DNA from 3 places in the Micromonospora sp. NPDC049257 genome. Region 2 is predicted to be linked to each of the others. Evidence: riboswitches for the same ligand, from Rfam matches in the RefSeq annotation. Region 2 holds a riboswitch; each other region holds the start of a gene.
The links. Region 2 has a riboswitch for cobalamin ahead of cobN (cobaltochelatase subunit CobN). Riboswitches for the same ligand answer to the same signal wherever they lie in the genome.
Positions count from the first base shown of each region.

Region 1: it holds a riboswitch for cobalamin, as region 2 does, so the genes downstream of both, bluB (5,6-dimethylbenzimidazole synthase) here and cobN (cobaltochelatase subunit CobN) in region 2, are expected to answer to the same signal.
Region 3: it holds a riboswitch for cobalamin, as region 2 does, so the genes downstream of both, AB0K25_RS16125 (ribonucleoside-diphosphate reductase subunit alpha) here and cobN (cobaltochelatase subunit CobN) in region 2, are expected to answer to the same signal.

Region 1 covers NZ_JBFAQU010000013.1:12,884-18,126, reverse strand. The annotation lists gene AB0K25_RS19615 (2Fe-2S iron-sulfur cluster-binding protein) at 1-1,349, opposite strand, end outside; gene AB0K25_RS19610 (helix-turn-helix domain-containing protein) at 1,338-1,550, shown strand; gene AB0K25_RS19605 (hypothetical protein) at 1,729-2,163, opposite strand; gene bluB (5,6-dimethylbenzimidazole synthase) at 2,603-3,226, opposite strand; cobalamin riboswitch at 3,263-3,462, opposite strand; gene AB0K25_RS19595 (hypothetical protein) at 3,497-3,682, opposite strand; gene AB0K25_RS19590 (kelch repeat-containing protein) at 3,720-4,532, opposite strand.
Region 2 covers NZ_JBFAQU010000012.1:79,573-84,815, reverse strand. The annotation lists gene AB0K25_RS19000 (MFS transporter) at 1-551, shown strand, start outside; gene AB0K25_RS18995 (aldo/keto reductase) at 625-1,518, shown strand; gene AB0K25_RS18990 (hypothetical protein) at 1,650-1,985, shown strand; cobalamin riboswitch at 2,657-2,786, shown strand; gene cobN (cobaltochelatase subunit CobN) at 3,095-5,243, shown strand, end outside.
Region 3 covers NZ_JBFAQU010000009.1:76,556-81,798, forward strand. The annotation lists gene AB0K25_RS16110 (hypothetical protein) at 1-273, opposite strand, end outside; gene AB0K25_RS16115 (oxidoreductase) at 329-1,231, opposite strand; gene AB0K25_RS16120 (helix-turn-helix transcriptional regulator) at 1,360-2,247, shown strand; cobalamin riboswitch at 2,276-2,492, shown strand; gene AB0K25_RS16125 (ribonucleoside-diphosphate reductase subunit alpha) at 2,612-4,987, shown strand; gene AB0K25_RS16130 (ribonucleotide-diphosphate reductase subunit beta) at 5,041-5,243, shown strand, end outside.

The DNA.
Region 1 (5,243 bases), on a different contig from region 2:
ACGAGCAGTATTTCGGTCGGTGGCTCGGTCTCGGTGTGGAACGTCCCGGACGGGCCGTGCAGGCCCAGGAGGTCCCCGACGCGCAGCATCCGGTGCACGTGGCTGGAGAGCCGCCCTCCCTCGACATGCTTGACGGTGACCTCCAGCCGCGTCGTCCCCGGCGCGGACGAGGCCGAATAGGCCCGCCGGACCGGTCGGCCGTCGACCTCGACGACGAGCGTGAAGTACTGACCGGGCCGGAACGCGAAGTGGTCGGGCCGTCCGGCGGCGTCTTCGAGGACGATCGTGACGGTGCTCGGCGTCTCCCGGCGCATCTCCACGATGCGCACCTCCCGCAGCGGACTTCCGGCCCGGTCGCCGTCGGTCCGTCGCCCGTCCGCGATGTCGGCGTAGCCCTCCTTACGCAGCGCGGAGCGGTAGGCGCGGCGCATCACCACCCGCAGCGCCCGCGACAGCCCCGGGATCGCGCCGATGACCCTGAACAGTGCCGCAGGCGGCCCGCCCGGCGCGTCCGCCGAGTTCGTGGCGAGGTGCTCCAACGCGATCATGGTGAGATCCGGCGCGGCACTGCGGTCGAGGTGTGCGCCGGGATGCCACAGCCGGGCCCGGGCCACCGCGTCGTTGCCGGTCACCTCGGCGTGTTCGACGTCGATGACGAGCGCCGCGTGCGGTGCCAGCCCGCGCAGCGCGAGGGTCCGTAGCAGTGCCGGGTCGTCGGTTACCACGCCGCGCCCGCGTACGTGCAGCACCCCGCTGCGGCCGGGCACGAGCGCGGCGAAGGCGAGCCGCTCATCCTGCAGCAGGTTGTGTAGCGTGTCGGCGCGTTTGTTGCCCCTGCGGTCCGGGAGCACGAGCGTCCGACCGTCGAGGATCCGGACCACCGTTCCCCGATCGCCTCGGGGACTGGTGTCGCTGCCACCCTCGGTGTCCCAGCTCGACAGTGCGAGGAACGGCGCTGCGGCGAGGAACTCGGCCACACCGGGTGCCCCCAGCGGCTCGTCGAGGGCGATCTGCGGGGCCGACGCGGTCTGCTGGGTGGGTGGCTGCCACAGGCCGGACCGGAGGATGGCCTGCGCGCAGTGGACCCACGCCTGCCTGATCACCACCGTGGTCCGTGCTCGCCGCTGGGAGGTGACCGTGCCGTTGACACGCAGGACCTCGCCGACTCCAGGCAGCAGGAAGAACATCGACGTCGGCCCGGGGGAGGCGTCGGCCTCGGGGAGGGCGAACGAGATCCGCGTGGGGGACTGGACGTGGGCGAACCCGGCGACGCCACCGACGAACGTCGTCCGGCTCGTGCCGCGCTGCGCCGCCGCATGCCGGGTGTGTCCCAGAAGATGCTCACCCACACCCTGCGTCAACTCGAAGGCGACGGCCTCGCCCGCCGCCGGGTGGAACCCACGAGTCCGCCCGCCGTGCACTACTCGTTGACAGCGCTCGGCGACACGCTCGTCGGTCCGTTGCGCGAGCTCAAACGCTGGGCCGAGCTGAACATGGGTGCGATCGATGCGCTGCGTACGGCTGCGGTCAAGGCCCGTCACGACCAGTAGGCAAGGAGGGCGGGCGGATCCTGTCACGGGGTGATGGTCGAGACCCGCGTAATCCCGACAGGTCGACGCCAGGCCGGCACCTCGACGGATGGAAGCCAGCACCACCCCGGTCCTTCCGTCGTTTCCGGGTGGGCCGCCTGCCCGGTCATCCCGGCACACCCTGCTGCTCCCGCTCCCGTCAGCCGCCCGGGCAGCGGTTGTCGCCGCCGCTGAGTTCCACGCAGTGCCCTGGCGGGCCGGGCGTCGTGTCTGCCGGCACCGGAGTGAGACCCCGCCCGACGGATGCGGCGAACGGTAGGGCGGGCACGGCGATCACGACGGTCAGCACCAGGAAGACGATCGCGGTTCGGACCAGCCGCAGCCGGTACGCGACGAGCGCGATGACTGCCGGGCCGGCGATCGCCACCAACGCGGCGACCAGTAGGGCCAGGCTCGCCTGGCGTCCGAGGCCCACCAGTTCGTCGGGCCGGCCGTCGTAGTTGGCGTTCCACTGCGCCAAGCCGATGCTCAGCCACCACACGGCTGCCGCGATCAGCCCGCCGATCCAGACCAGGACCAGGAGCCCCACGATCGGGCCACCCCACCGACGTGCACCGGCCGCCTCAGAAGTCACGCGGTTCAGCGTGGACGGTCCGACCCGACCAGGCATGAGTCGGCGTACTCAGCGCGCTCGTCGAGGCTGTGTTCGTCGGCCCGGGGGACATCCGACCGCAGTCAGGCGGGCGCTCGGGGCTGGTTTCTCCGTGAGCTGCCACCGGTCGCCGTGACCCGCGGCGACAACGACCGCCTCGCGTCACCGGTGAACCCCGAAGCGAAGTCCGGCGGGGAAGGCCGCCGGTGCAGCGGCGGCGCCGTGCCGGTCGTCGGTACCAATGAAGTCAACCTGTCTCGGGCAGGATTCAGGATGGCTGATTACTACCCTGTGCAGATCCAATGGCTGTCCCATCGCTGTCAAAATCCATCAGTGGGCACTCAGGAAGTCGGCGGGGGATCGACCGAAAACAGTGTTGCAGCGACGAGGCGCGCTGTCATCCACAATGGAAAATGGGGATTCAGCTGTGCAACCAACGGTCGTGGTGGATCGCCTCGGCGAGAGGTCGGCGTCGACGCCACCCGTGCCGTTCCAGGTCGGGCACGGACTCCAGGTGGGTGACCGGCCCGACGCAGAGCCAGGCCACCGGCCGGATGCCGGCCGGTGCGCCCAGCAGCCCGGCCAGGAACGACTCCCGGTAGAAGGAGACCCACCCGACGCCCAGCCCTTCGGCGGTGGCGGCGAGCCAGAGATTCTGGATGGCCAGGCAGACCGAGTAGAGACCGGCGTCGGCGATGGCGTGCCGCCCGAGCACGGCCGGGCCCCCACGCTGCGGGTCGTACGTGACGACGACCGACAGCGTCGACTCCAACACCCCGTCGATCTTGATGCCCGCGAACCGTTCGGCCGCCGCGCCGTCCAGGGTGGCGGCGAACGTCGCCCGCTCGGCCTGCACGTGCCGGTGGAACCGACGACGGATGGCAGGGTCCCGGACCAGGACGAAGTCCCACGGCTGTGAGTAGCCGACGCTGGGTGCGGCGTGCGCGGCGTCCAGGATCCGGTGCAGGGCGCCGTCCGGCACCGGTTCCCCGGTGAACTGGGCCCGGACGTCCCGGCGGCGGTGGATGGCGTCGTAGAGTTCCACAGGCAGGCTCCCGCTGCGCTCGGCCCACCCCGGACGGGCGGGCGGTCGACGCGAGGCCGGTCTTCGGACTCCCGGATCGACGCCAACCCGTCCGCCTTCCCAGCCGTACGGCCAGTGGCTGCGCTCCTCGCGCCTGGACGGTCGCTCCCCGGTCACCGCGGCGGGCCCGTGCCGGAATCACACCGGCTTCCCGATTCTCCCCGCACCCGCGGGGCACCTCGCACGATCATGCCGCCGCCGATGCTAACCCGTGCCGGTGACGCAGGCCGGTCACGCCCCCGGCGGGCGGCGGGCGGTCACCCGCGCGGACTCCACCCCGGCGGTGTGCCCACCGATCGCGAAGATCCTCCTGCCGCTGGTGACCGCCGCGCCTTCACGATGGGCGGTGGTGGTGCCGGTGACCGTCGCCCAGGTGCCGGTGTCGGGTGAGTACGCGTCCACCCGGGTGGTGTCCACGCAGTCGACCGGTCTTCCCGAAGGGTCGGTGACCAGTTCACAGCCACCTGGTCGCATAGATCCGGCCGTCCGGGCCGGTCGTGGCGTCGACCAGACACCGCCGGCTGGGAAGCGGCGCGAGAGTCGCCCAGGTGTCGGTGGTGGGCGAGTACGCCTCGACGACGTCGAGGACGTTCAGGACGCCGTCCCCGCAGCCGCCGATCGCGTAGATCCGCCCGTCTGGTCCGCCGGTCACCCCCATCTCGTAGCGCGGCGTGGGCATCGACGCCGCGGTGGTCCACCGGTCCACCGTCGGCTCGTAGACCTCCAGGGTGGACAGCGAGCCGCGACGGTCCCCGCCGACGGCGTAGACCCGGCCGTCGGTGCCGGCCGTCGCGGCGAGCAGTTGCCGTCCGCTGGGCATCGACGCGACGGGCACCCAGTGGTCGTCGCCCGGCGTCAGGGCGAGCACGGAGCTGAGGAACGCTCCCTCGGCACCGGGAGAGCTGCCACCGATCGCGTAGACGCGCCCGTCCCCGCCGGTGGCCGCCGCATGGCGGTACCGGGGCCGGGGCAGCGACGGACCGGCCCTCCACCGCCGCGTCCGAGGCGTGTAGACCTCCACCACCGTGGTGACCGAAGCCGCGTCGGCACCCCCGATCGCGAAGATCGACCCGTCCGGCGCCGTGGCCGCCGCCAGCGCGAAGCGGGAACTCGACAGCGCGTCGTCGGCCCGCCAACGGAGGGCGGGTCGGTCGCCCCTGGCGGCGGCACCGGCGACGGGTGCCGGCAGTTGGGCCACCGCGACGGCAATGGCGAGGAACAGTGTCCTCCATGGTGCGGCGCGGCCAAGAATGCGAATTGTCGTCACGACTGGGATGCTCCCTTCGCGCTGGGTCGACGGGCGTTTCCGCTGATCGGCAGGCTAGCAGTCCGGCGTACGCGGCAGCCGCGAAGGACCTGCCAATTTCCCCCGAGGGTGAAAATGGTGTCGTGGCTGAATGTGTGTTCGCTCGGGAAGCTGTCGCCGGTCACCACTTGGGGTCGTGTCCGCACGATGCGGAAGGGAATTGTCCTCACGTGCGCCGTGGGTGGTGCCGGCGTCGGGCGGGGAACGCGACGCCGTGATTGCCGGCTGCCGCCCGTGGTGAGGGGGTCGGCACCCGCGGGACGGTCCGGCCACCACGCCGGACGGCGCGTCGGCGTGACGTTGCGGGGCTGTCCGGTCGGCCAGGTCCGCCCCCGTTCCCCGGCGGGATCCTGGTGGTGCACCGCCCTCCGGGCGTCCGCCACGCGCAGTGACCGCCGACTGCGCCGAAACCGGGACGGTTCACCATGATGGACAGCGCTACGGACACCTGACCATGAGCCATACGGACCAGCTCAAATCAGCCGCAACCCCGCCGGCGAACTCCCGGCCGGCCATCAATACGTATTGACGCACCCCATCGCTAATGTTACCGTCGGTCATACTCTGGTCGCTAGCTGTGGCAATGGATCGAAGCAATATCCGGCACCGACCGATGATGCTGTCCAAGTTGATTCACCGTAGGTCACCCCGTGGCGAAACAGCGCCGGGTTC
Region 2 (5,243 bases):
TGCTGGTGATGGCGTTCACCGAGGGCAGCGCCAACGACTGGCTGGCGGTCGCCTTCGTCGACGGCTACGGGGTCAGCGAGGCCGCCGGGGCAGCCGTCTTCGGGGTCTTCGTCGCCGGCATGACCATCGGCCGGACCGTCGGCACCGTGGCCATCGACCGCTGGGGCCGGGTGCCGGTGCTGATCGGCACGATCCTGCTGGCCGCCGCCGGCTCGCTGCTGGCGGTGCTGGCCGGCTCCGGCCCGCTGGCCGTCGTCGGGGTGGTCCTCTGGGGGCTCGGCGCGTCGCTCGGCTTCCCGGTCGGGATGAGCGCCGCCGCCGACGACGAGGAGCACGCCCCCGCCCGGGTCAGCGTCGTCGCGGTGATCGGTTACACGTCGTTCCTGGCCAGCCCGCCGCTGCTGGGCCTGCTCGGTGACCACGTCGGCATCCTGCATGCCCTGCTGGTGGTGCCGGTGCTGCTGATCCCGACGCTGGCCCTGGTGCCGGCGACTCGTCCACCGGCCGGCGTCGGGCCGTCGGAACACACCGCTCCAGTACAGAAAAACTAACAGTTCCCGGCCCGCACCGGTATCGGGTGCGCGGCCGTTACGCCGGGTCGTCGCCGCTGGCTAGGGTCGCCGGATGCCAACTGAGATCACCGCCGCAGCGGCGGGCCGCTGGACCCTGGGCGACCGCACCGTGCACCGGATGGGCTTCGGCTCGATGCGGCTCACCGCCCACCCCGACCGGGACCGGGCGCTGCGCGTCCTGCGCCGGGCCGTCGAACTGGGCGTCGACCACATCGACACCGCCGCGTTCTACGTCTCGCCGGGCGGCACCCTGAAGGTCGGCACCGGCCCCGCCCGGTACGCCACCGAACTGATCCGTGCCGCCCTCGCCCCGTACCCGGAAGGGCTGGTCATCGCCACCAAGGTCGGCTTCCGGGCCGACCCGACGACCGGCACGCGCGAGGAGGCCAGCCCGGCGCAGCTGCGCGCCCAGGTGGAGGAGAACCTGCGTCGGCTCGGCCGCGACCACCTCGACCTGGTCAACCTGCGGATCGTCAAGCGGCCCGCGCCGGACTCCGTGGCCGAACGCTTCGGTGCGCTGGCCGAGCTGCGCGACGCCGGTCTGATCCGGCACCTGGGCCTGTCCAACGTCCGCGTCGACCACCTCGACGAGGCGCAGACCATCGCCCCGGTGGTCTGCGTGCAGAACAACTACGCCCTGGACAACCGCGGCGACCAGGACGCCATGGTCCGCGAGTGCGGTGCCCGGGGGATCGCCTACGTGCCGTTCTTCTCCCTGACCGGCGTCAACCGCGAAGGCGGGGCACGTACCGACCACGACGCGGCCGTACGCGCCGTCGCCCGCGCCCACGACGCCACCCCGCAGCAGGTACGCCTCGCCTGGACGCTGCACCAGGGCCCGCACGTGCTGGCCATCCCCGGTACCGGTGACCCGGCCCACCTCGCCGAGAACGTCGCAGCCGCCGCGCTGCGACTCACCCCCGACGAGCTGGCCGCCCTGGGCTGAACGGTCCCGGGCGTGGCGCGTACGCCCGGGGGCGTCGAGGTCTGCCCCGTCCAGCCGGTTGTCACCGGGCTCGCAGCGCCCTGCCAGGCAGGGGTGTTCCACTGGAGGGACGCCGAGGAGAGGACGGGCAGATGGGCTGGTTCAGCCGACGGACCCGGGCTGACGAGGGCATCCCGACCAAGCTCGATCGGGAGGCCACCCGGGACGACCTGACCGCGTTGGCGGACTTCGTGGCCGCCCACCGGGGGGTGGAGTTCTATCTCGAACCCGAGACGACCGCCACCGACACCACAGTGGTGGCGATCGCGCACGACGGGGAGTGGATCCGCCGCCGCACCGGCTCCCCACGTACGGCGGCGAAGCTGGCCCACCGGCACGCGGTGCCCCTCTACGAGGCGGCGAAGACCGGATACCCGGAGCGGATGCGGGCCTGGAACCGGACCCACCCCGAGCGTCGCCTCCGCTGACCCCTCAGCCGCTGCGTAGAGGGTGGCCAGGGGTCTGCGGGGTGGGTGTCTGTGGGGGCGGGCCGTGGGGTGCGGCCGTGGTGGTGGGCGCGGCCGTTGGCCGCGCCGGCGGCTGCGGGCCAGGGGTGTGTGGGTATGTCGTCGCGGGCCCTTTCGAGCTGATGACGGTGACGGATCGGTCCCCCCGGGTGGGACGGCCCGGCCCGACGCCCGTCCGGTCGGGTCGGACCGTGCCGACCCCGAGTCGTTGACGTCATCAGCTCGACAGGGTGCGAGAGAGGTGTTCCGACCGCCAGGGACGGTCGGCCCCGGGACGGTCGGTCCCGGGACGGTCGGTCCCGGGACGGTCGGTCCCGGGACGGTCGGTCCCGGGACGGTCGGTCCCGGGACGGTCGGTCCCGGGATGGGTGCCTCGATCGGCTCCGCACCGGCTGGTGGCGGCCGGCGGACCTCCCTCAGGCGGGTTGCGGGTCGCCTCGGAGGATCTGCGGGTGCGCCGCACGGGGCGGCTGCGGGTCGGCCGTCGGGCGGGGCCGGACCCACCCGTGGGATGCGCGGGGCGGGCGGCTGCCGGCCTCGCCACAGGGGTCGATCGGTGCCGTCGCGGGGCCGGTGGCCACCGTTGACCTCGGGGTGAGGAGTATGGCAGCATTCGCGGCCTGACGGCAGTGAAGGAAGTCGGTGCGATTCCGACGCGGTCCCGCCACTGTCACCGGGGAGCGATCCCCCCTCGTGAGTCACGACCGTGCGTGCACGGTTGGAAGGCCGGGGGTGAGCGTCGATCCGGGAGCCAGGATACTTCGGCCGTCGGAGAACCCCAGGGCGTGGACACCCGAGGAGGACCCGATGACGCACAGCGTCACTGCCGACCCCATCACGGTCGGTGATTTCTGCATCACCGTCGAGCCCGCGCCGCCGCGTGCTCCCACCTCTCCCACCGTCGCCGGCCGCCGCCGGGGCGGTCGGCCTGCCACGTACCGCTGACGGCCGGTCCGGGTACCCCGCCGCAGGCGGGTGCGTCGTACCTCCGCCGCCGCTGACCGGCGTCCCTCCCGCCCCGCTCGGCCCGGCCCTGTGGTCGAGCCGGACGTCACTCTCCGGAGCCGAACGTGCGCATCCTGCTGCTGTCCACCGCCGACACCGATCTGCTCGCCGCCCGGGCCAGCGCCGCCGACTACCGGCTCGCCAACCCCACCCGGGTCGACGTGGACGCGGTGCCGGCCCTGCTCGACGGGGTCGACCTGGCCGTCGTACGGCTGCTCGGTGGTCGGCAGGCGTGGCCGGACGGCCTCGCGGCGGTGCTCGGCTCCGGCGTCCCCACGATCGTGCTCGGCGGCGAGGCGGTGCCCGACGCGGAGCTGATGGCGGCCTCCACGGTGACCTCCGGGGTGGCCACCGAAGCCCTGTCCTACCTGGTCGAGGGGGGTGCGGCAAACCTCGCCCAGCTGGCCCGGTTCCTGTCCGACACGGTCCTGCTCACCGGTGAGGGCTTCGACCCGCCCACCCCCACCCCGCCGTACGGCATTCTCGACCGTCGACCCCCGACCGCCCCGGTCGACCCGACCGCCCCGGTCGACCCGATCGACCCGGCGGAACCGGCGGCCGGGCCGGACGGGCGGCGGGCGGACGGCGACGGGCGGCCCACGGTGGGCATCGTGTTCTACCGGGCGCACGCGCTGGCCGGCAACACCGACTTCGTGCACACCCTGGCCGACGCGGTCGACGCGGCCGGGGGGAACCCGCTGCCGATCTACTGCGGATCGCTGCGCGGGCTCACCCCCGGTGCCGGGCCGCTGGACCTCTTCGCCCGCTGCGACGCGCTCGTCGTCACCGTCCTCGCCGCCGGGGGGACGGTCGCCGCCGACGCCTCCGGTGGCGGCGACGAGGACGCCTGGGACGTCGGCGCGCTCGCCGCCCTCGACGTGCCGGTGATCCAGGCGCTCTGCCTCACCAGCACCCGGGACCAGTGGGCCGGCAGCGACGCCGGACTGTCCCCGTTGGACGCGGCGATGCAGGTGGCGATCCCCGAGTTCGACGGCCGGATCGTCACCGTGCCGTTCTCGTTCAAACGCATCGACGCCGACGGGCTGTCGGTCTACGCCGCCGACGCCGAGCGGGCCGCCCGGGTCGCCGGGATCGCCGTCCGACAGGCCCGGCTGCGGCACCTGCCCCCCGCCGACAGGCGGCTGGCGATCGTGCTCAGCTCCTACCCGACGAAGCACTCCCGGGTCGGCAACGCCGTCGGCCTGGACACCCCCGCCTCGGCGGTACGCCTGCTCGCCGCCCTCGCCGCCGCCGGATACCACCTCGGTGACGCGCCCCCGCCCACCGACGGGGACGCCCTGATCCACGCACTGATCGCCGCCGGTGGTCACGACGTCGAGTGGCTCACCCCGCAACAGTTGTCCGCCGCCGAGGCCCGGGTGCCGGGGGAGACCTACCGGCGCTGGTTCGACCAGGTGCCGGCCGACCTGCGGGACCGGATGCGGGAACACTGGGGTGAGCCACCCGGCCAGCTCTACACCGACGACGGTGACATCGTCCTGGCCGGGCTGCGGTTCGGCAACGTCACCCTGCTGATCCAGCCGCCGCGCGGCTTCGGTGAGAACCCGATCGCCATCTACCACGACCCCGACCTGCCACCCAGCCACCACTACCTCGCCGCGTACCGGTGGTTGGCCGCGCCGGTCGCCGACGGCGGGTTCGGTGCCGACGCGGTGGTGCACCTCGGCAAACACGGCACCCTGGAATGGCTGCCCGGCAAGGGCCTCGGCCTGGCCGCCGACTGCGCCCCCGACGCCGTCCTCGGCGACCTGCCGCTGGTCTACCCGTTCATCGTCAACGACCCCGGCGAGGGCACCCAGGCCAAGCGGCGGGCGCACGCCGTCGTCGTCGACCACCTGGTGCCCCCGATGGCCCGCGCCGAGACCTACGGCGACCTGGCGAAACTCGAACAACTGCTGGACGAGTACGCCACCGTGCAGGCCCTCGACCCGGCGAAGGTGCCGGTGGTCCGGGGGCAGATCTGGGAGCTGGTGCGCGTCGCCGAACTGCACCACGACCTGCACACCGAGGCGATGCCCGACGCCGACGACTTCGACGACTTCGTGCTGCACCTCGACGGTTACCTGTGCGAGGTCAAGGACGTGCAGATCCGCGACGGGCTGCACATCCTGGCCGAGGTGCCCACCGGTGAGCCCCGGGTGAACCTCGTCCTCGCCGTGCTGCGCGCCCCCCAGGTGTGGGGCGGCGCCCAGG
Region 3 (5,243 bases), on a different contig from region 2:
GAACCGGTGACCGGTGCGCCGGTACAGCTCCGCCGTCTGGGCCGACAGGTCCGCGTGGGCCGCGTCGGCGAACTCGCCGACGATCCTGGCCGCCACCGCCAGGCCGTCACCGTCGTCGAGCAGGCCGACGATCCCCGCCACCTGGTCGGCCGGCGCGACGGCCACGTGGGTGCCGTACCGCTGCCGCACCTCGGCCGACAGCGCCGCCTGCCGGACCGGATCCTCCTGGACCTGCCGGCCCCCGCCGCCCAGCACCCGCCCGAGCCATCCCATGTCGCCTCGTCTCCGCCACCGTCACCGACCGCAGCCATGCTAGTGCGACCCTGCGTCAGAGATAGCTCACGCCGGTCAGTTCCTCGGCCGCCGTCCACAGCCGCCGGCCGACAGCGGGATCGGTGGCCTCCGGGCTGGCCCGCACCTCGGTGACCGGACCCCAGGTCTGGAAGAGCCGGGCCGGGCCGAAGAACTGGCCGCCCCGGACCGCCGGGTCGGTGGCGGCGCGCAGCTGGGGCAGCGCACCCCACTCCACCGGCTGGGTGGCCAGCAGGCCGAGCCAGGCGACCACCCGGCCACGCCGGCCCCGGTGGGCCATGGCCCGGGGGGTCAGGTTGGTGCGGGTGACACCGGGATGGGCCAGCACGCTGAGCACCGGTGCTCCGGCGGCGCGCAGCCGCCGGTCCAGCTCGACGCCGAAGACGGTGGTGGCGAGCTTGGACCGGCCGTACGCGGCGGCGCCCCGGTAGCCGCGCTCGCCCATCAGGTCGGCGAAGTCCAGGTGTGCGTTGCGGTGGGTGATCGAGCTGAGGTGGACCACCCGGGCCGCCCGCGCGGCGGCCAGGTTGTCCAGCAGCAGACCGGTCAGCGCGAAGTGGCCCAGCAGGTTGGTGGCGAGGTGCAGCTCGTGGCCGTCGACACTGGTGCGGCGCGGGCCGAGCAGCACCGCACCGGCGTTGTTGACCAGCAGGTCGATCCTCGGATGGGCGGCGGCCAGTCCCGCCGCGAACGCCCGGACCGAGGCGAGGGAGGCGAGGTCCAGCTCACGTACCTCGACGTTCCCGCCGATGCGCCTGCCGGCCTGCCGGCCGGCGGCGGTGTCGCGGACGGCGAGCACGACGTGCGCACCACGGTGGGCCAGCGCGGTGGCGGTGACCAGGCCGAGGCCCGAGTTCGCGCCGGTCACCACGGCGGTACGGCCGTGCTGGTCGGGGATGTGGTCGGCGGTCCAGGTCATCTGCTGCTCCTGAGCGGTCGGGGTGGGGACGCCGACGTTAGGGGCCACCCGGCCGGGCTCGGTCGTCCCCGGTCGCCTAGGTCCCGCAGTCCTACCCACCCCGGTCCGGGCCGCGTCACACTGGCCCCATGACCCATCCGTACGCCCGCGAACTCGGTGACTTCCTGCGCGCCCGACGCGGCCGGCTGCACCCCCGCGACGTCGGCCTGGAGCCGGGCGGGCGACGCCGGGTCACCGGGCTGCGCCGCGAGGAGCTGGCGCTGCTGGCCGGGTTGAGCACCGACTACTACCAGCGGATGGAGCAGGGCCGGGAGGTCCGCCCGTCCGACCACGTGCTGGACGCGCTCGCCGCCGCGCTCGCCCTCGACGACGAGGAACGCCGGCACCTGTTCACCCTGGCCCGCGCCGCCCGCCGGCCGGTACCGGCCCGGGTGGACCACGGCCCGGAGCGGGTGCCGGAGAGCACCCGACGGCTGCTGCGGGTGCTGGACACCCCGGCGGTGGTGCTCGGCCGCCACCTGGACCTGCTCGCCTGGAACCGGTGGGCGGTGGCGCTGCTCGGCGATCCGGCGGACCTCCCGCCGGGCCGGCTCAACATGCTGCTGCTGATGTTCGACGAGGCGGCGTCCCCGGTGCGGCGCTGCGCGTCCTGGGAGCAGCAGGCACTGGACTACATCGGCATGATGCGTGCCGCCGTCGCCACCGACCCCACCCATCCCCGGGCCACCGCGATCGTCGGTGAGCTGAGCATCCGCAGCGCCGAGTTCCGGCGGCTGTGGTCGCGGCACGACGTGCGCGGGTCGGTCAGCGGCACCAAGACCTTCCAGGTCCCCGGGGTCGGTGACATCGTCCTGGACTGGGACACCTACCCGCTGCCCGGCAACCCCGGCCCGGTCCTGCTGGTCTTCACCGCCGAGCCCGGCAGCGCCGACGCGGACGCCCTGCGGCTGCTGGCGTCACTGCGGGCCACCGACCGGTCGGAGGAGAGTTATCTGACACGCCGACGCGACATCTAGTGTTGCCTCTCCCCCATCCACGCCATATATGGTGTGCCACGCAGCTGGTTCGACCGGGCCCGGTGGTCCGGTCGAGGCAACAGGGAACCCGGTGGAAATCCGGGACTGCCCCGCAGCGGTAAGTGGGAACGACCGCCGTCATCGAGCACTGGACCGCCAGGTCTGGGAAGCGACGGCCAGTAGGCGACCGGCGACCCCGGTCACGCCCGCGAGTCCGAAGACCTGCCAGTGCGCCGTGCGCTGCTGCGCGCGGCGGTCGGAGGTCGCGCGGGACGACCGACGCCAGCACCCGGGCCGGCCGTCGTGCCGTGCCCGTTGGCGTTCTCCCGCGTCCGATGGCCATCGGTGACAGCGAGGAGAGGTCATGACGAACGTAGCGGAGCGCCCACCGTCCGAGGTCGACGGCGCGGAGTCACGCCGGCCGGCGATGCGGGTACGCAAGCGCGACGGCGACACCGAGCCGGTCGACGTCAACCGGATCGTCACGGCCGTCGCCCGGTGGGCCACCGACCTGGACGAGGTCGATCCGCTGCGGGTGGCCACCAGGACGATCAGCGGCCTCTACGACGGGGCGACCACGGCCGAGCTGGACAAGCTGTCGATCCAGACGGCGGCGGAGCTGATCGGCACGGAGCCGCAGTACTCCCGGCTGGCGGCCCGGCTGCTGGCCGCGTACGTGGACGAGGAGGTCCGCGGGCAGGCGGTGGAGAGCTTCAGCCAGTCCATCCGGTACGCCCACGGCCTCGGCCTGATCGCCGACGACACGGCGGCATTCGTGGCCCGGCACGCCCGGCAGCTCGACGACGCCGTCGACCCGGCCGGTGACCTGCGGTTCGAGTATTTCGGGCTGCGGACGGTGGCCGACCGCTACCTGCTGCGGCACCCACAGTCGCGGCTGGTGGTGGAGACCCCGCAGTTCTGGCTGCTGCGGGTGGCCTGCGGGCTGTCCACCACGCCCGACGAGGCGGTCGGGTTCTACCGGCTGATGTCGTCGCTTGCCTACCTGCCGAGCTCCCCGACGTTGTTCAACTCGGGCACCCGGCACACCCAGATGTCGTCGTGTTTCCTGGTCGACTCGCCGCGCGACGAGCTGGACTCGATCTACGAGCGCTACCACCAGGTGGCGAAGCTGTCGAAGTTCTCCGGCGGCATCGGCATCTCCTTCACGCGGGTGCGGGGCCGGGGCGCGCTGATCCGGGGCACCAACGGCCGGTCCAACGGGATCGTGCCGTTCCTGAAGACCCTCGACGCCGGGGTGGCGGCGGTCAACCAGGGCGGCCGGCGCAAGGGCGCCGCCTGCGTCTACCTGGAACCCTGGCACCCGGACGTCGAGGAGTTCCTGGAGTTGCGGGACAACACCGGTGAGGAGGCCCGGCGTACCCACAATCTCAACCTCGCCAACTGGATCCCCGACGAGTTCATGCGCCGGGTCGAGGCCGACGGCGACTGGTCGCTGATCGACCCGTCGGACGCCCCCGAGCTGCCCGACCTGTACGGCGAGGAGTTCGACGCCGCGTACCGGGTCGCGGAGAAGAAGGCGGTCCGCACGGTGAAGGCCCGGGACCTGTACGGGCGGATGATGCGCACCCTGGCGCAGACCGGCAACGGGTGGATGACGTTCAAGGACCCGTCGAACCGGCTGTCCAACCAGACCGGCGTGCCGGGCAACACGATCCACCTGTCCAACCTGTGCACCGAGATCCTGGAGGTCAACAGCGACACCGAGACGGCGGTGTGCAACCTCGGCTCGGTCAACCTCGGCGCGCACCTCACCGGCGACGGCGTCGACTGGGACAAGCTGCGCGCAACGGTCCGGACGGCGGTGGTGTTCCTGGACCGGGTGATCGACATCAACTACTACCCGGCCGAGCAGGCGGCGGCGTCGAACCCGCGCTGGCGGCCCGTCGGGCTGGGGCTGATGGGTTTGCAGGACGCGTTGTTCGCGCTGCGGCTGCCGTTCGACTCGGCCGGGGCCCGGGAGTTGTCCACCCGGGTCCAGGAGGAGATCTTCCTGACCGCCCTGGAGACCTCGGCCGGCCTGGCCGAACGGTTCGGCGCGCACCCGGCGTACCCGCAGACCAGGGCGGCCCGGGGTGACCTGCACCCGGACCTGTGGGGGGTCGAGCCCACCCAGGCCGCGCGGTGGGCGGCGCTGCGCACCCGGATCGCGGCGCACGGCCTGCGCAACTCGCTGCTCGTGGCGATCGCCCCGACCGCCACGATCGCGTCGATCGCCGGCTGTTACGAGTGCATCGAGCCGCAGGTGTCCAACCTGTTCAAGCGGGAGACCATGTCCGGGGAGTTCCTCCAGATCAACACCTATCTGGTACGCGAGCTGAAGGCGCGCGGCCTGTGGACGTCGGAGATCCGCGACCAGATCAAGCGGGCCGAGGGTTCGGTGCAGGGCATCGTCGACCTGCCCGTCGAGGTGCGGGAGTTGTTCCGGACCGCGTGGGAGCTGCCGCAGCGGGCGCTGATCGACCTGGCCGCCGCGCGGGCGCCGTACATCGACCAGTCGCAGTCGCTGAACCTGTTCCTCAGCGCGCCGACCATCGGCAAGTTGTCCTCGATGTACCTGTACGCCTGGAAGTCCGGGCTGAAGACCACCTACTACCTGCGGTCGCGTCCGGCGACCCGGATCCAGCAGGCCACCGTCACCGTCGCCCCGGTCGTGGCGGCCGACGCCGAGGCGTTGGCCTGTTCCCTGGAGAACCCCGAGAGCTGCGAGGCGTGCCAGTGACCACCGTCGACGAACCCCGCACCGCCGGGCGGCAGCTGCTGCTCGACCCCGGCATGGACCTCACCCTGCGGCCGATGCGCTACCCGCACTTCTTCGACCGGTTCAAAGACGCCATCCGCAACACCTGGACGGTGGAGGAGGTCGACCTGCACTCCGACCTGGCCGACCTGGAGCGGCTGTCCCCGGCCGAGCGGCACCTGGTGTCCCGGTTGGTGGCGTTCTTCGCCACCGGTGACACGATCGTCGCCAACAACCT